DNA from 3 places in the Proteus mirabilis HI4320 genome. Region 3 is predicted to be linked to each of the others. Evidence: predicted binding sites of a transcription regulator. Region 3 holds the regulator's gene; each other region holds the start of a gene.
What was found. The regulator Fur, encoded in region 3, represses iron uptake genes when iron is present. The targets are predictions, from matches to a motif close to ATAATAATGAGAACNACTATCAA.
Positions count from the first base shown of each region.

Region 1: a site for Fur is predicted at 1,972-1,994, ahead of PMI_RS06950 (siderophore-interacting protein). Genes of this name have one in related genera too.
Region 2: a site for Fur is predicted at 1,710-1,732, ahead of feoA (ferrous iron transporter A). Genes of this name have one in related genera too.

Region 1 is NC_010554.1:1,519,120-1,525,547, forward strand. It holds gene PMI_RS06940 (cytochrome ubiquinol oxidase subunit I) at 1-613, shown strand, start outside; gene cydB (cytochrome d ubiquinol oxidase subunit II) at 603-1,610, shown strand; gene PMI_RS18980 (DUF2474 domain-containing protein) at 1,591-1,752, shown strand; gene PMI_RS06950 (siderophore-interacting protein) at 2,040-2,900, shown strand; gene PMI_RS06955 (DUF805 domain-containing protein) at 3,421-3,804, shown strand; gene phoH (phosphate starvation-inducible protein PhoH) at 4,074-4,859, opposite strand; gene PMI_RS06965 (methyltransferase family protein) at 5,206-5,649, shown strand; gene PMI_RS06970 (endonuclease) at 5,660-6,428, opposite strand, start outside.
Region 2 is NC_010554.1:3,198,679-3,205,106, reverse strand. It holds gene feoB (Fe(2+) transporter permease subunit FeoB) at 1-1,312, opposite strand, end outside; gene feoA (ferrous iron transporter A) at 1,362-1,598, opposite strand; gene PMI_RS14430 (DUF4026 domain-containing protein) at 1,991-3,439, opposite strand; gene yihI (Der GTPase-activating protein YihI) at 3,653-4,153, opposite strand; gene PMI_RS14420 (glycosyltransferase family 39 protein) at 4,343-5,818, shown strand; gene PMI_RS14415 (GNAT family N-acetyltransferase) at 5,820-6,368, shown strand.
Region 3 is NC_010554.1:581,342-587,769, forward strand. It holds gene glnS (glutamine--tRNA ligase) at 1-1,241, shown strand, start outside; gene chiP (chitoporin ChiP) at 1,880-3,274, shown strand; gene PMI_RS02670 (DUF817 domain-containing protein) at 3,548-4,387, shown strand; gene fur (ferric iron uptake transcriptional regulator) at 4,451-4,897, opposite strand; gene fldA (flavodoxin FldA) at 5,088-5,615, opposite strand; gene ybfE (LexA regulated protein) at 5,774-6,073, opposite strand; gene ybfF (esterase) at 6,272-6,428, opposite strand, start outside.

The sequences.
Region 1 (6,428 bases), 940 kb from region 3:
TGGTTTAAATACGTTAAAACATCAACCCGCCAAAATTGCCGCGATTGAAGGGCATTGGCAAAATAATCCTGGTGAGGCTACACCGTTAATTCTATTTGGTATACCGGATATGGATGAAGAAAAAACCAAATATGCCCTTCAAATTCCTTATTTAGGTAGCCTGATATTAACTCATAGTTTAGATAAACAAGTACCAGCACTAAAAGAATTTCCTAAAGATGATAGGCCAAATTCACTGATTGTTTTTTGGTCATTTCGTATTATGGTCGGCCTTGGCATGCTGATGATTTTAGTGGGTGTATGGGGCACATGGTTACGTTATAAGAAAAAATTATATCAATCTAACCTCTTCTTGCGATTCACTTTTCTAATGGCTCCTTCAGGATTAATTGCCATTTTAGCGGGTTGGTTTACTACAGAAGTAGGTCGACAACCTTGGGTTGTGTATGGGATACAACGAACACGTGATGCGGTATCTGCTCATGGTGAAATGCATATGAGCATTAGCCTACTGATTTTCTTTATCGTTTATGGATCTGTATTCGGAATTGGATATGCCTATATGTTAAAACTTATCCGCAAAGGTGCGCCGGAGGTTCAAGATGGGAATTGATTTACCCGTTATTTGGTTCATCATCATCGTATTTAGCACATTAATGTATATTGTGATGGATGGCTTCGATCTCGGCATTGGCATGCTCTATCCTTTTATAAAAGAGAGAGAAGATCGCGATTTAATGATGAATACTGTCGCCCCAGTATGGGATGGCAATGAAACATGGCTAGTTTTAGGTGGTGCGGCGCTATTTGGTGCGTTTCCTTTAGCGTATTCAGTGATCCTTGATGCTTTAGCCATGCCTTTAACTATCATGCTAGTTGCGCTTATTTTCAGGGGCGTTGCTTTTGAATTTCGCTTTAAAGCCGATGACACTCATAAAGTTTTTTGGGATAACGCCTTTATTGTCGGCTCTCTATTAACCACCTTTATGCAAGGTATAGTCGTCGGTAGTATTGTTCAAGGTTTACCCATTATTGACCGTACTTTTGCAGGAAGCTATTTTGATTGGCTATCACCCTTTGCCCTGTTTTGTGGCTTTGGTCTAGTCATTGCCTACTCACTGTTAGGGTGTGGCTGGCTCATTATGAAAACTCAAGGCCATTTACAACAGAGTTTGTATAAAGTGATCTTGCCATTAACGTTCGTTATGCTAGCAGTGATAGCCATAGTCAGTTTATGGACACCATTAGCACAACCGGCGATTGCTGAACGTTGGTTTTCACTACCCAATATTTTCTTTTTCTTACCTGTACCACTGCTAGTGTTATATAGCGCTTGGTTGATTATTCGCGCAGTAAAGAAAAAAGGTCATTACTTACCTTTCTTTGCTTCTCTAGCGATTATATTTCTTGGTTTTACTGGGCTAGGGATTAGTATCTGGCCAAATATTATACCGCCGGCAATTAGTTTTATCGATGCATCAGCACCACCGGAAAGCCAAGGTTTTATGCTCGTTGGTGCGCTATTTATCATTCCCATTATTCTCGTTTATACATTCTGGAGTTATTACGTATTCAGAGGAAAAACCAATTATGAAGAAGGCTATCACTGATCCGAACCCTGAAACAAAACCCTCATTACTGAAAAAATGGGGTTGGTTAATTACCATTTGGTTTTGTAGTGTTTTAGCGCTATTTGCCGTTTCTTCGCTATTTCGTTTTTTAATGACGGCAGCGGGAATGAAAGTAAAGTAAAAAATCAATCAGGTAATATAAAAATAAAGCGGGATAAATTCCCGCTTTATTTTAGTTAAAAAAATTCCTCTTTTTAACTCGCGTTACTGTTAGTGACTCTCCCCTCATAAAAATACAAGCGCTTTAATTTGTTGATTTTTATTTTCTTTATTTACATCTTATTTGAACTACATCACGCTTCGACAAGTCAATCTTATTCATGGCTTTACTAAATTAGTGTTAATAGTGATAATGACTATCATTATTGATTGTAAATGATAATATATAACAAGTAATAAATAGCTTAGATGGGTTGGATAAACGTGAGTAATCAAGACAGCACGCAACAAAAGAATATTTATCGTCCTGCACCACCTCGTTTGGTGCAAGTAAAACGTATAGTAGATATCACGCCGGGCATGCGCTCTATTACCTTTACTAGCGATGACTTGGACAATTATCCAAGTCACACAGGGGGTGCCCATTTAAAAATATTTTTACCTGTAGAAGGCCAAACTAAACCAACAATTCCAACACTCACTGACAAAGGCCCTAGTTGGCCCGAAAACCAACCAAGAGCGATAGTACGAACTTACAGTGTGCGAGCTATTCGTCCTGAATTAAAAGAGCTTGATATTGAATTTGCGGTTCATGAAGATGCAGGGCCGGCCATTAATTTTGCTTTAAATGCCAAGGTAGGTGATTATATTGGCATTACTAATCCTGGAGGCCCTGATCCCCTATTGGCTCCCGCCTCTCATTACTATATGGCAGCCGATCCCAGCTCATTACCCGCTTTAATGGCATTAATTGAAACAATGTCACCCGATGTACAGGGTAAAGCGGTGATCCGCATAGAAAATGAATCCGATCGCCAAATCATTGATGCTCCTCAGGGGCTAGAAATTGTTTGGCTAGTCGGCTCTGTTGAAACACAAACTCAACCTCTGATTGATGAATTTATCTCTTGGTCGTTACCAAAGGAAGATGTGGCATTTTGGATCGCCGGAGAAGATAAAATTATCCGTGCACTAAGACGTTATATTCGTCGTGATAAAGGCTATGAGCGCGGACAGATTTATGCTATCCCTTATTGGCGTTTTGGCTTTAATGAAGAAGGTTATCATGCAGAGCGTCATCATGTTATGGATAATGAAGATGTAAGCTAAGCGTATTTTAGATAAAACGAGTTGGCTGTACCGGCAGCATATTAAGACCCTCATTTAATATGCTGCCTTTTTATAGGAATGATAATAGCGAAGAAATCTTTAATATTTAACTTATATAAACAATAATTCACCTAACACAACTCCTGACAAAACAAACAAAAAAACTATCAACTCATCAAAATTAAATAAATAACAGAAATAAAACCCAATTTACACAGTCAATTTAAACAAAAAAATATAAACCATTAAGCCAATCAAAAGTTTTCACTAAAATAATATTTAATTATTATTGAAACAGAACAGTAATTTAATTATTATACCGCAGCTTGACGTTACTCTTTATTAGCTAAAAATAACATATTGAACTTAATTTATTTATATTTTTAGAGTGAAAAATTCAAAAACAATAGCAAATAATAATTTTATTATCTTCAATTGATTATTAGAATTTGACTGAGTCAAAAAATAATAGAGATTAACCTAAATCTATGTATTTTTACTATTGAATTAAGGATGAAAAATGAATTGGTACTTAGAGGTTATTAAAAATAATTATGCTAATTTTTCAGGTCGTGCGCGTCGAAAAGAATATTGGATGTTTATAGTGGTAAATACCATTATTTTAGCTGTGTTATATGGGATCATGTTCTCTTCTATCGACAGTTATACTGGTGAAATGAGTGGTACAGGCTTTGCTGCTTTGATTATTATCGGTATCTACTCTTTAGCAACTATTATTCCTAATATTGCCGTGACAGTGCGCCGTTTTCATGACCAAGATAGATCTGGTTGGATGATTTTATTATCATTTATTCCTTTCGTTGGCGGACTGATCCTGTTTATTTTTATGTGCTTAGATGGTACTAGAGGTGAAAATAGATTTGGTCTTGATCCTAAAGCCTAATAGCTAATTAATTTCTATCTTAATACAGTGAGTAAACTATTTATATAATTTACTTACTGTATTGATTCTCCTTTCTCTTACAGTTACTTCTCTTATCCCCTATTAGCATAGGATTTTATGCCTGATTATTTTAAGTAATATTATCCACATACTATTATGCTCATGTATGCCATATAGTAATTTAAATAACATGAATGTTTTTTATCGGCAGCATATTAATACTCTTATTTAATATGCTGCCTTTTTTATTGCTATGCTAAAGAAATATTTTAATCACTATATGCTGCTAATACATGCTGACATAGACTAGAACGCACACAATCTTCTTCATTAAATTTAATGACACCAACACGCTCATTAGCTTGAAAACGACTTAGTGCATCTGCTAATCCTGAATTTACATTGGCAGGTAAATCGCATTGAGTAATATCACCGTTAACAATCACTGTCACATTTTCTCCCATTCGCGTTAAAAATAATTTCATTTGATTAATGGTGACATTTTGCGCTTCATCCAATATGACAAATGCATTTTCAAAAGTACGTCCTCGCATATAGGCAAATGGGGCTATTTCAACTTTGCCTATTTCAGGCCGTAAACAATATTGTAAAAAAGAGGCGCCTAAACGTTTAACTAATACATCATAGACAGGACGAAAATAAGGCGCGAATTTTTCTGCTATATCGCCAGGAAGAAAACCTAAATCTTCATCAGCTTGTAATACAGGCCGAGTAACAATAATTCGCTCTATCTCTTTATTAATAAGGGCATCAGCAGCCATTGCTGCACTTAAAAACGTTTTACCACACCCCGCTTCCCCTGTTGCAAAAACCAAATTTTGATGTTTAATAGCGTTCATATATTGGCGTTGAACTTCATTGCGAGGAGAGAGTGTTCGTTGATCACGTTTCTCTCTCGCCATACCAATTGTTTCTAGATCCCCAAATCCTGGTAAAACCATAACATTATCTCGATGGGCGGCATTACGTTGCTCTTTACGTAATGTACGTTTATTTTCTCTACGTAAACGTGTTGCTACTTTTTGTCTACTCATAATGGTATTTACCTTTGTTAGTCTCAAAAAGTCATCAGAACAATCATTGTTTGACTAGAAAATAAGGTGAGCCTCCCTCAGACTCTATTGCGCTGTAGAAAACAAAAAAGCCGGTCACAAACTTGAGCATTAAACATCAATGCACAGTTGCTACCAGCTTTGTCTTGGTGATTTAAAATTTTGATTGCTTCTGTCATTCATATTCCCCATCATGGAGTTAGAGTGAAAATTAACGAAGCTTTATGACAGTATAATGACAGAACAAAAATTTTTTCAATATTTAAGTCATTAATAACGCGATTAAGTTAACATTTTGCTAACAAAGAGCGCTATTGAGGGGAATAAAATGCGTTTTTTAAAATTACCTTTTATTTATTGGCTGCTACTCAATTGCATCCCATTTATTGGCTTTGAACTACACTCAGGCAATATAAAACCCGGTGTTTTTTTCTATTTAGGTGCTCTAACGATCATCACTTCAGGGATTTGGCTATTTTTCTGCCTTTACTTTTTTATCAAACATAATACATCTCCTAACCCTCACCAGACACCGCGCCATTTAGTCACCACAGGTCCATATAAAATAAGTAGAAATCCTATGTATCTTGGCTTTCTCGATATTAGTATTGGGCTGTTTTTTATTTTTGGTAACTGGGGATTTTTAGGGGCTGCGCTTGCCTTCTACTTTATTACCGATCGCTATACTATTGTGCAAGAAGAGAAAATATTAAGTGAGCGGTTTCCACAAGCGTGGCGACAATATTGCCGCCACGTTCGACGCTGGATATAACAGATGTAGACTAAAGCGCTTTACAGTTATTTGCTAATCGGTAACCCGCTTTAGTTGCTTCATTTTCGGTTTTAAAATATACCGCATTTTTATCTGACATGGTTCTATAACCAGTACAGTGTGAAAAATGATAAATTTTACTATTTAGATTACCTTTGATCTGCTCATCTTGGGAGACTGTGGGCGCTTTAGGCATTTCTATTTTGTCAGTTGTAGGACGATATGTTGCAGTTAATCCTGCACCACTATTTTTATGTCCTAACTGCCACTTCATTTGTCCCGTAACAAAGGGATTATGATGCCCAACAATGTTAGCAATTCGATTATCTCGCTCTCTTTCCCACGGTGTTGGTGGGTAAGCTTTATCCCATGCCATAAAAAGCTGTTGTTGTTGACGTGACATTGAGAGGTTATAACGATCATGTAAGTAGAAATAGACACGTGCAACTTGGCCTTTCACCTCATTACGAGGCTCAAAGGTGCGAGAAGCAAAATCGACCCGACTGCGACACTGGCCATATTGATAAGGCGCTTGAGATGATAATTGACCAAAGCTAAAATTACTGCGATCACCATTCACCTCTCCAATCGAAGGCGCTAGATTATGTAAATCAGCCTCAATTTTGCCAAAAATAGGATCGTTTTTAACACAGTTAGCTCGCCCACCATTTTGCCAGCATTGACGTTGATGACCAAAAACCCAAGCAGGGACGATATGTTCCCATTCAATGCGTGAAGCTCGGGTGGCTTGTGCCCTCACTTGATAACCACAACTGGCT
Region 2 (6,428 bases), 1.4 Mb from region 3:
CACAAGACATAAAGGGAGCCATTAAGATAGTAATTAATCGCTCTCTTGGGGCGTCTAGAGTACGTGCCCCCATAATAGATGGGACGTTACAACCAAATCCAACAATCAGCGGTACAAAGGATTTACCGGGCAATCCTAGCGCTTGCATTAATCTATCCATCACGAAAGCAGCACGTGCCATATAGCCAGAGTCTTCAAGGATAGATAAAAAGAGATACATCATGCCGATTTGTGGTACCAGAGGGAGTACAGTATTAATACCACCACCAACACCTTGAGCAAGGAAAATAGTTAACCATTCAGGGAAATTGAATGTTGCACCTAGCCATTGGATCCCATGTATAAAGATAGCTTCAGAGCCACCTTCAAAAGCGGGCTGCAATGCTCCACCAATATTGATGGCAAGCACAAACATTAAATACATGACAAACAAGAAGATAGGAACACCTAACCAGCGATTTAATATCACTTTATCGATATTTTGTGTGAGCTGATTGGGCTTAATGGACTCCATATTAATGACTGCATGGCAAATACGCTCAATGTTTTGATAACGTGCATCGGCAATCACTAATTCTGGCTCATTACTATGCTCAGTTTGAATGCGCTGACGAATGGCTTTTATCTCTTGTGAGGTAATTTCAGCACGTTGATGAGTATAGATATCCCCTTCTAAACATTGTAATGCCATCCAACGGCGTTGCTGTAAATTGAATTCATCGTGATTAATTTTTTCAGCTAAAGATTCAACTTCGTTTAATAACCATGTTGGATAAGAAGTTAGTAACTCTTCGGGTTTTCTTTTGGTGGCTGGAAAGCTATCAATAGTGTCTTTCAGTTTATCAATCCCTGATGCCTTGGTTGATACCATAGGGATCACCGGACAACCGAGTTGTTCAGAAAGTGCTTGAATATCAATTTGCATATTTTGGTGTTCAGCAATATCAAGCATATTCAGTGCCACGATACAGGGAATACCGAGTTCAAGCAGTTGTAATGTGAGATAAAGATTACGTTCAAGATTGGAAGCATCTACAACGTTAATCAACATATCCGCTTCATTACTTAAGATGAAGTGACAAGCAATTTGCTCATCCAGAGAGGTCTGTTCTGAAATTGTTGTTAAAGAATAAGTGCCCGGTAAGTCAACTAATTCAATTTTATGATTTTTGGTTGTAAAGCGACCTACCTTACGTTCAACAGTAACACCCGCCCAGTTACCGACACGTTGACGAGAGCCTGTTAACTGATTAAAAAGCGTTGTTTTACCCGCATTAGGATTACCGATAAGACCAATAGTAAGAGGAGTCATAATAGTGATGCCAGTAGTTGTATTGCCTGAGTAGTTGATAAATAAGCTGTTATTTTTCGTTATGAGCGATTTCGCTAAGATTTATCAAAGCGAGATCTTTTTTACGCAAAATTAAAGAGACCCGATGAGTTTCAATTTGGATAGGATCACCTAAAGGTGCGATACGGATCACATTGAAAATAGCGCCTGGCAGCATCCCTAATGATAATAGCTTCTGCCGATAGGCAGGGCTAATTTGCGGGGAATAGCTGAGGATCTTGTAGCTATGATTTGGAATGAGAGACATAAAACGTCCTTCCACTAATTATATTGATACAAAAAATAATGATACTGATAATTATTAACGCATTTAAAAAGAAAACGCACAAGAAAAATAGGGTGATTAGGTAAATATTTAATGCAAATGAGAATTATAACCATCTTTATTGAGTATAATTTAGCCCACAATGGCTATGTGTTCTCTTGATGTACATCAATTTAATTTATAATAATGGTCGAAAAGCTATCAGATAAATGCCGTGAAGGCTGTACTGTTATTCATCAAAAAACAAACTGTAACAGTTAGAGATAATTGCGCATCATTAGTGTAACAATCAGTGAATGCTATTAACGGGATCTATCATCAAGGTCATACTGACAGATCCCGTTGCAGAGAATAGTGCTAGTTAATTAGTGGGATTAGTGAGTCTGCTGGTGGCTAAAAAGTTGATAAATCGTATTAGGGGTATAACTATAACCTTCATAAGAGATAACCCAATCAGTGATGAACGCAATATCAATGGGATAAATGCCACCTTCTTCCATTTCTTGTACATAGAATGGTACGTTAAGTAACTTAGCATAAATTCGGTCACCTTCTCGAGACTGAGGGATAAACCACATGTGCTCAAGCTCTTTTTCTTCCTTATCACCATAAGGAATACCAAACTTAATCATAAATTGCCATGGGCTCTCAGTTTCTTCATTGCTCTCTTTACTACCTAATAATTTTGCCAAGAAACCGGTTTTTTTCTCTACGGGGGGCTGATGGTAGTTATCAAACATGGAGAGAAAATATTGCCAACGCCTTTTGGCCTTTTCTGCCATTTCGTAGGTTTCTTCGTTACTGCGTAGTAGCATCATGGCTTGTTGTTCTTCATAACCTTTAAAGAAAGTTTCTAAAATAGGGTTTTCTTCATTAGTTCTAAATAACATCGATGATGGGTGCTGATGATATTCGTCTCTATCAGCCATATCGCCCAGAAATACGCCATGTGGTGCCCCTTGAGTGTTATAACGCATCTCTTCTAATGGTCTAAGACTATCTAAAGGTGTGGACTGATTAACGTGACGTATACCTTCTTCAAAGGGTAGCGCGACTAAATATTCTAATCCTGACGAAGTTTGTCCACAAAGCATCGGCTCGCCAAATTCAATTTGGCGGTTGTTAATACTGTTATTGACGAAGCAACGGAAAAGATCAGGAATACCGTAGTAAGATTCCAACATGCTTGGGATCACTAAATCAACTTCAGTTAAGCCACAACGTTGCAAGCCATGGGTATGAAACCAGAACATGGTTGGTGGATCATTTTCTGTATCGTAAACTGCATGAATAACATACAAACTTTCTACTTCAGGATAGAGATCGGGTGTCTCCAATTGAAAGCGTATCCATTCGGGAGTTAATCCTTTACCTGCGGCAGATTCATCCAGTGCGAGGATCATTTCTGGCGCAATTATGTTCAGTAGATTGAGCTGATGGCGATAACTCGCTAAAGGATGTAGGGTGTCAGAGAACATCGTTTCTAATAAGATGTCTTGAGTGGTGGCATTGGCATGGGCTAATAGCTCAGGAGTCATCTCATCTGTCGCATACATAGGACGTATTTGATAATCTTCTGATCGTGGTAGCAGGCAGATAAAAAAATGGAGCTCATCATCGCCATGTTGGCAATGATAGAAAAAACCTTCATCAAGATCATCACTAAGATAGCTTATCTCACCATCTGTGTATTCGGTCTGTTCCTCTAGGCGTTGTTCTATCAATGCATAGTTTAGTGGCTGTGCAGGGAATGCCACTATACGAGAGGGCTCTTTTTTTCCTTGCCCTGCGGCGATATCTAAATAGTGTTGTTTATTATCCATACTTATTATTACTCGTATATTAAAAGAAGAAAAATAGAATATCAGGGTTAATTAATAAGAAATAGATAGAGTTGTCTGAGCTTTTATTTAAAAAATAAATTTAAATAAAAAATCATAATTTCTAATTATGACTCTCTAAAATAGAGAGAAAGGAAATGAACAGATACCAATATATATTTGGTATCTGTCAGATTAAGATAGGGTAACGATAAATTACTTACCTTTTAATAACTGCATAATATCTTCTGTTTTTTCTTCATCGTCATCTTCTTCAAACTCAATGCCTAATTCCGCCATTAACGCATCGATGCGATCAAGGGTTTTTTCAGTATAAGCTTGCTCTTCAGGATTGAGTTTACCCCCTTCTTCCAGACGAGAGAGTAATTCATCTAAACGAGTATCATTCTCTAAGAGTGCTAACTCTTCTTCTAACGATAAGCGCATAGGCTCCATTTTTGTTGGCGCGGATTTTTTCTTATCTACTTTAGGCGCCTGATTATCCACGATGAGTGGAATTGGTTTTTTACTACCAATACGTGGATCTTTCTGTTCATTGGTTTGCGCTTGCTCTTTTTTCATCGCTTCCTGCTGACGGTTACCAGCAGGATTGCCACGATGCTTTTTCTGGCGCTTACGTTCACGTCCTTCTGCATTTAGCTCTTCACGTGTTTTTTTACGCGTTTTAGCTGCGGGTTTTCTTTTAATCATATTCATAATGGTAACTCGATTTGTGATCTTATTGGTTGCGCAATCTATCAGAAACTATTTTGCGATAAAAGCACGAATTTAAGACAATTTAATATTTACTCACGTACAATGTAGCGCTCGGTTTACTATACTTTACTGTATTGTGATAGCAATTAACTATAAATTTAAACTAATTAACTTAACATTCTGTTTATTATGACATTATCATTTGCTCGATTACGCAAACCAGTTTATTGGTGGATAATTGGTTATGCGGTTTTATGGATTATCGTCAGCTATTTATTTGATCCCACCGTACCTTATGATGCCGTAGAAGCGGTTAACTGGGGTACTAATGGCGGTTGGGGCTCACCTAAAAACCCTTGGTTTGTTGGTTTTATTATGTGGCCAGCCATTTATGGTGGTATTGATTTTAGCTTTTATTGGTATTTTATCCACTTTGTGATGATAGCCATCGGCTTATTAGGTGTTTGGAATTTAGCCTATAAGTTAACCAAAAATTATCACCTAGCTTGGTTTGCCATGTTAGGTTTAAATTTATCAGGAATTATTAATTTCGATATCATTCCTTATAACGATAATTATATTTTAGTGGGTTGCTGGCCTTGGGCGCTCTATTTCTTTTTATGCGCTATCAATGACAACCCCAAATATTGGTGTGGATTCGCTGCAGTGATGGGGGTGGCTACTATGGGGAAATACTCCTCATTAGCCCTGATTGGTGCGGTATTCTTATTAAGCGTATTAGTACCTAAAGTTCGTCAAAGTTATCGCTCCCCTTATTTTTACTTTGCGATAGCTATCTGGTTGGCGTTTGTCATACCTAATTTTATTTGGTTGTGGCAAAACGACTTTGCCGCCTTTAAATGGGTCGACTCACAAATAGAAGCACGTTTTAATTTACGTACGTTACGTGCCGCTTTAACGGTTTTCTATCCAGTGCTGCTAATGTGGGGAATTGTACGTCTTTATGGTGGGCGAGTTAGTTGGCGTACTTCTCAAGATAGTCAATTATTGAATTTTATTTTGCTATTCCCATTAGCGATTATTTTTATTTGGTTTAGTTTCCATGAAGGGGGACGTATCACTGAGTGGTTACAACCTTTTATGTCAGTGGCTACTGCTCTTTTTGTCGGCTCAATTAGCGTCATACCTAAGCGTTCATTACGTGGTGTGTTATATGGTTTAGCGGTTTTTGGTATGTTAGTGGTATCTGGTTATACGGTGGTACAAGCTGCTAATGTGCGTAATGCGGGTCAAAAGTTTATTGGTGTTAAAACCTTTGTACAAGATGTCGAGAATGCTTGGCATCAGCATTATCATCAGCCTTTATCTTATGTAGGGGGTGAGTATATGCATGAGTGGATCACTTTTTATGGCAAAGATAGACCGCTATCAGCCCAACCCTGGATTGTCGAGAAAGATGTTCAGCCCCCTAATATTTATAACCGTCATATTACGTTGGCGCAATTAGAGGACAAAGGTGTCTTATTGATTGGCCCGGTGGGGTATTACTGTGATAAAGCCCATTTCGATGCGGGATTACAATATTGGCCGAGTTTAAAAATAGCAGATACTCAAGAAGTCATGTTTCGCTCTGAGCCCGATGCACTGGCAGAGCCGGTATGTATCGCTTTTGTCTCGCCTAAACAGCAATCAGAGAAGTTGTAAAATGCGTTATGCTGATATTCGTATTGAAACAGAGCGATTATTATTACGCTCTTTTGCTATGAAGGATGCTCAAGAGTGGTTCCAGATTATGAGCTCTCCTGAGGTTACTCGTTATTGGAGCCATCTTCCTTGGCAAAATATACAACAAGCGAAGGAAGATATTATTCAGGATATTACGCATATGGAGCGTAAGGAATATCTGCGTTTAGCCATTATTGATAAAGCAACAGATAAACTTATTGGCATGTGTGTATTCTTCAATCATCATCTCCATTCTTGCCGTGGTGAAATTGGTTATTGTCTTGATAACGCCTTTCAAGGAAAAGGGTTGATGTATGAGGCAATGATTGCTTTTATTGATTATTTAAGAACACATCTATCAATACGCCGTTTAGAAGCGGATATACATCCCGATAACCAAGCCTCTAGGGCATTATTAACCAAGCTTGGTTTTGAGCAAGAAGGCTATTTAAAGCAACGCTGGATTGTTGGTGATGAAGTGTCTGATTCCGCTATTTTTGGTTTGTTGCTACCAACTTATATCAAGTAATTTAAGATAATAAAAAGCACCAGTGATGAATATTATTGGTGCTTTTTTTATTATTAATAA
Region 3 (6,428 bases):
ATAGCCCTTATCGCTCTCGTAGTGTAGAAGAAAACTTAGCGCTATTTGAAAAAATGCGTGCGGGTGGCTTTGAAGAGGGGAAAGCGTGCCTACGTGCGAAAATTGACATGGCATCACCATTTATTGTCATGCGTGATCCTGTTCTTTACCGGATCAAATTCGCTGAACACCATCAAACAGGTAACAAATGGTGCATTTATCCAATGTATGATTTTACCCATTGTATTTCTGATGCATTGGAAAATATCACACATTCTTTATGTACTTTGGAATTCCAAGATAACCGTCGTTTATATGATTGGGTGTTGGATAATATCACTATTCCTTGCCACCCTCGTCAATATGAGTTCTCACGTCTTAATCTTGAATATACCGTCATGTCTAAGCGCAAGCTAAATCAGCTTGTGACAGAAAATATTGTTGATGGTTGGGATGATCCGCGTATGCCGACAATTTCTGGCTTACGTCGTCGTGGTTATACGGCTGAGTCAATCCGCGAATTCTGTCAACGTATTGGTGTGACCAAACAAGATAACAACGTGGAAATGGCATCATTAGAAGCTTGTATTCGTGATGATTTAAACGAAAACGCACCTCGTGCAATGGCTGTTATCGATCCGGTACGTTTAGTGATTGAAAATATGCCAGAAGGTGAAGAGATTTTAACTGCGCCAAATCACCCAAATAAACCAGAAATGGGAACTCGTGAAGTACCATTTAGCCGTGAAATTTATATTGATCGTGCAGACTTTAAAGAAGAAGCCAATCGTCAATATAAACGTCTGGTATTAGGTAAAGAAGTCCGTCTGCGTAATGCTTATGTCATTAAAGCAGAACGAGTTGAAAAAGATGAACAAGGTGAAATAACCACCATTTATTGTACTTACGATCCACAGACGTTAAATAAAGATCCGGCTGATGGTCGTAAAGTAAAAGGGGTGATCCACTGGGTCAGCATTCCACATGCTATTCCAGCAGAAATTCGTCTTTATGATCGTTTATTTAGCGTACCTAATCCTGGTGCTGAAGAGGATTTCTTATCAACCATTAACCCTGAATCATTAGTGATCCGTCAAGGTTTTGTGGAAGCAAGCTTAAAAGATGCGGCTATTGAAAAAGCGTATCAATTTGAGCGTGAAGGTTACTTCTGTGCTGATAAGCTTTCGACAGCGGATAAACTGGTCTTTAACCGTACTGTTGGTTTACGTGATACTTGGGCGAAGATTTCGAAACAAGGTTAATACGCTCTGTTTTAGTGGCGTGTAATATCACTAAACTCACATCTTAATAAAATGCTCGATAATAATTTATCGAGCATTTTTTATTTATCAAATAAGTTTGTTTTTATTGACCAATAATTATTATTTTTTATTTTTTTAATGTGAGTTTCTATAGCTATTATTTGTATCAATTCTTATTTACGTTGTGTTAAATTATTAACTTTTGTCATCATCTTCTTCTTTTATTTCATATGATTATATTGAATTTGTCTATAATAATAAAAATGTGAACCATGACACATATTTTTCTTTTCTAAAAAAGTTTATTAATTAATGCGACTAATAATTCTTTTCTATAAAAACGAAACATTATCATATTAGGTGTGATAATTTTCTTTTTTAATATCAATATATTAAAAAATATTTACGTTCTACTTGTCCCTCATTGACTAAAGAAAAAATATGAAACTGTAATTAAGTAATGTGCCCTTGGTCATATTTTGATAAAAATTCTTTTTTTTAGGTTGATAATTCGCGTCGCGAAAAATAAGCTGTTGTTAACCTAATTTTAGGTTTTTTCCCCATTTGGGGTTTTATATTTGGAAATAGGCGTTGGTGCTTATTTCTTTTTTAGTCAAAGTCAAAGAGGAAACAATGCTATGGTTATGCAACATGCTAAACCAGGCAGGGTGGCACTTGCCGTTATGGGCGCATTGCTTGTAACTGCACTACCTGCGAAAATGTCTTATGCTGAAGGATTTATTGATGACTCAACCCTGACAGGGGGGATCTATTACTGGCAACGTGACCGTGATAGAAAAGAGTTAACACCAAACAGTCCTGATTACGGCAAATATAAAGCAAATTTACACCACTCTACCTTTAACGCTAATCTTGATTTTTCTTCTGGTTATCTGGGTGATTTTTTTGGTATTGATTTAGCTGCTTTTGGTGCTGTTGAACTTAACAACAGTGGGCCAGCTGCACCTAATGAAATAGGATTTAGTGATGCAAAAAGTCGCTGGGATGAAAAATGGACAGGTGATCGCAGTGGCGTGAGTATTTATAAAGCTGCTGCTAAATTTAAATTAGGCCATTTCTGGGCTCAAGGTGGATATATTCAACCTAAAGGGCAAACATTATTACGTCCTCATTGGAGTTTCTTACCTGGTACTTATCGCGGTGCAGAAGCGGGCGCTGTATTTGATTTCGATAAAAATGGTGAACTCTCTTTCTCATATATGTGGACTGATGAATATAAAGCGCCGTGGTATCGGAATATGTACAATTTCCGTAAGGCAGACTTAGAGACAAATATCAGTTATTTACACTCTTTTGGTGCCAAATATGATTTTAAAAATAGCTTAGTATTAGAAGCCGCATTTGGCCAAGCTGATGGTTATATTGATCAATATTTTGGCAAAGTTTCTTACGATTTCCCTATCGCAAATAATACATTAAAAACCTCTTATCAATTCTACGGTGCAAAAGATAAAGTCACCGGAGGGGGAATTAACGATGTTTATGATGGTTTGGCATGGTTACAAGCATTCACTTTAGGCTATACCTACAATGTATTTGATTTTAAAGTTGAAGGTACTTGGGTTAAAGCAGAAGGTAACCAAGGTTACTTTTTACAACGTATGACGCCGGGATGGGCAACCTCGAATGGTCGTTTAGATATCTGGTGGGATGGTCGTTCTGATTTTAACGCCAATGGTGAAAAAGCATTATACGCGGGAGTGATGTATGATCTAAAAAATTGGGATCTACCGGGCTGGGCGATTGGTACTTCCTATGTGTATGCTTGGGATGCAAAACCGAGTAGTAACCCTATTTATGACCAAAGTAAACGTATTAGAGAAAGCGCATGGAATGCCGACATCATGTATACCGTTCAAGAGGGGAGAGCGAAAGGTACGTTATTTAAACTCCACTACACTCGTTATGATAACCATTCCGATATACCAAGCTATGAAGGTGGTTTTGGTAATATCTTCCAAGATGAAAAAGACGTTAAATTCAATGTGATCATGCCATTTACGATTTTCTAAATAACAATAAGGATAAAGTGTATTTATTACGCTTTATCCTTAATAAAAAATCTAATTAACATTATGATAAAAAAGAAAAAACAATAAAAAATATGATAAATAAAAAAGAGTAATGTATTCATGTTTTTTAATATCCTTTTTTTTAGTCTTTTTCATTCTTGTGCATTTTTTCATTTTATGGCAGATTTCTTGCAACTTATTTTACCTTTCTTTATTTATATTTATTAATCTGCATTTAATACAATTGAATAATACAGGTTTTCAGGAAGAAGCATGTTAAAACGATTGGATGATTTCTTATTAGAGCCACCATTAAAGCCTTTCAGAGGTATAAATCGATTTATTGTTGAGTTTCTTTTTTTCGGTGTAAAAGAGGCACGTTCTTGCTTATTCGCTGGTTTTTTCTTCTTTATTTTATTTGCGACGCCTAGTAAAGGAGTGCTAGGTATACCGCGTTATGATGTTTTGCTTATTCTCGCTATTGTTTTCCAATTATGGATGGTATGGGGAAAACTTGAAACATGGGATGAATTAAAAGCAATTTGTTTTTTTCATGTTGTAGGTTTTGTCATGGAGCTATTTAAAACATCAGCAGCGATTGGCTCATGGAAATATCCTGATTTTGCTTACACAAAATTGTGGGAAGTGCCTTTATTTACAGGGTTTATGTATTCTGCTGTCGGGAGTTATTTAATTCAAGCATGGCGTTTTTTAAAAGTTCGAATAGAACATTATCCTCCTTATTGGATGGCAACTTTGGTTGCTCTCGCTATTTATATTAATTTCTTTTCTCATCATTTTATTGGTGATTATCGTTGGTATTTAACGGCATTTATTTTAGGTCTTTATGCCCGTAGTGTGGTCTATTTTACGCCTTATGATACAGAGAGACGGATGCCTCTGTTACTGGCTTTTGTTCTGATAGGTTTTTTTATTTGGCTTGCTGAGAATTTCGGTACGTTCTTTGGTGTATGGCAATATCCAAATCAAATTGGTGCGTGGTCTGTTGTGCATGCTGGGAAGTGGGGATCTTGGTCACTATTGGTCATTGTTACATTTACTATCGTAGTACACCTAAAACATATTAAGCATAGTATTAGTGTGGTTAAGTAGCGTTACCAATAAAAAAGGAACTGCGGGCAGTTCCTTTTTTTACTGAGATATTATCCAGAATGATTACTTCTCATCATGTGCGTGGCTATCTTCTTTACAATTACCTGCGGCGCAGTGACCATATAAATACAGGCTATGATTGGAAAGTTTGATGCCATGGCGTTCAGCGATATTTCTTTGACGAACTTCGATAGCATCGTCAGTAAACTCGATAACTTTACCACAATCAAGGCAAATTAAGTGATCATGGTGATGTTGTTGAGTTAATTCAAATACTGATTTACCACCTTCAAAATTATGTCGGGTAACAATACCAGCATCATCAAATTGGTTTAAGACGCGATAGACTGTTGCCAGACCAATCTCTTCGCCGATATCGATCAGTTTTTTATAGAGATCTTCAGCACTGACATGATGGCACTCAGGATCCTGGAGCACTTCCAAGATCTTTAAGCGAGGAAGTGTAACTTTTAACCCAGCATTTTTTAACGCTTTATTATTGTCGGTCATGCGGATTTAATCCTGTTGCTAATGGTGAATTTAATATGTGCTCACAAAATACTGTATATATTCATTAATACATAGGGTATTTAATAACCTTAATGATTATAGGCATGATATTAAAAAATAAACACCCCACCTATCACACTATCTTAGCACACCATTGAATAATTATCATTCTCAATATTAAGAATTTATATTATCCCAGAATTTCGTCAAGGCTCATCTCTTCTTTGATCTGAGCAACCCAAGCGTCAACACGCTCTTCAGTTAATTCTGGTTGGCGATCTTCATCAATCGCAAGGCCGATAAAGTGATTATCATCAGCAAGACCTTTAGATGCTTCAAAATGATAACCTTCAGTAGGCCAATGACCCACAATGACTGCGCCACGAGGTTCAATGATATCACGAATAGTTCCCATTGCGTCACAGAAGTATTCTGCATAGTCTTCTTGGTCACCACAACCAAATAGAGCAACAAGTTTACCGTTGAAATCAATATCTTCTAATGTTGGGAAAAAGTCATCCCAATCGCATTGTGCTTCACCATAATACCAGGTAGGAATACCTAGTAATAGAATATCAAATGCTTCGATGTCTTCTTGACTGGATTTTGCGATATCATGAACTTCGGCATTATCCGCGCCTAATCTTTCTTGAAGCATTTTGGCAATATTTTCAGTGTTGCCGGTATCACTGCCGAAGAATATTCCTATGATTGCCATAAAGTGAGATAACCTCTTTTATTCTCTTTGTCTGTATTTTTGAACAATTACCAGTAAAAGATAAACATCATGTTTTCATCATTGAAAACTAAAGCACTATTTTGACGAAAAGAGCAGGGTAATTCTGTCGAATTTGTGTGATTTTCCTGCTGATTTTTTTAGCTTTGATGTTTTTTTAACGCATAAGTTTGTGCGAGTTGTTCTAGTAATATTTCTTCAATAAGCTCACTACGACTGACATTTTTTGCGCTCGCAAGCTCATTAAGCGCATTGACAGCATCCTCATTTAATTTCAACTCAACCCGACGTAATCCATTGACGCGATCGCGTCGTAATTGGTTTCGTTTATTAATTCTAAGCTGTTCATCCCGAGAAAGCGGGTTTGTTTTAGGTCGCCCAGGTCTGCGTTCATTTGCGAACAAATCCAGTGTGGTGCGATCAGTTTGTTCTTTTGCCATAAATTTTGCTGTGAAAGGGCGTATACCAATGACTCAATATGAAGCGCCCAATAATACCCCACATATCGGCGTATCGCTACTGCTTCCTGTGTTTAACCTATTGTCATTTGGTCTTTTTATCAACAATGACAGATTTAAGAGCAATAATTGTACGCTATAAAATAGTATTGCTGGTGATTTATAACCAACAAAGGAACATTATACTGTTTTGGCTAAGAAGCGACGAATGGCCTTAATTACTGTTTCTGGTTTTTCAGAATGCACCCAATGTCCTGTATTGGCGACAACAAAGGCGGTTGCTTGTGGAAATTGGCGAGCAATATTATTGCGATATTCATCTAAAATATATGGGGAT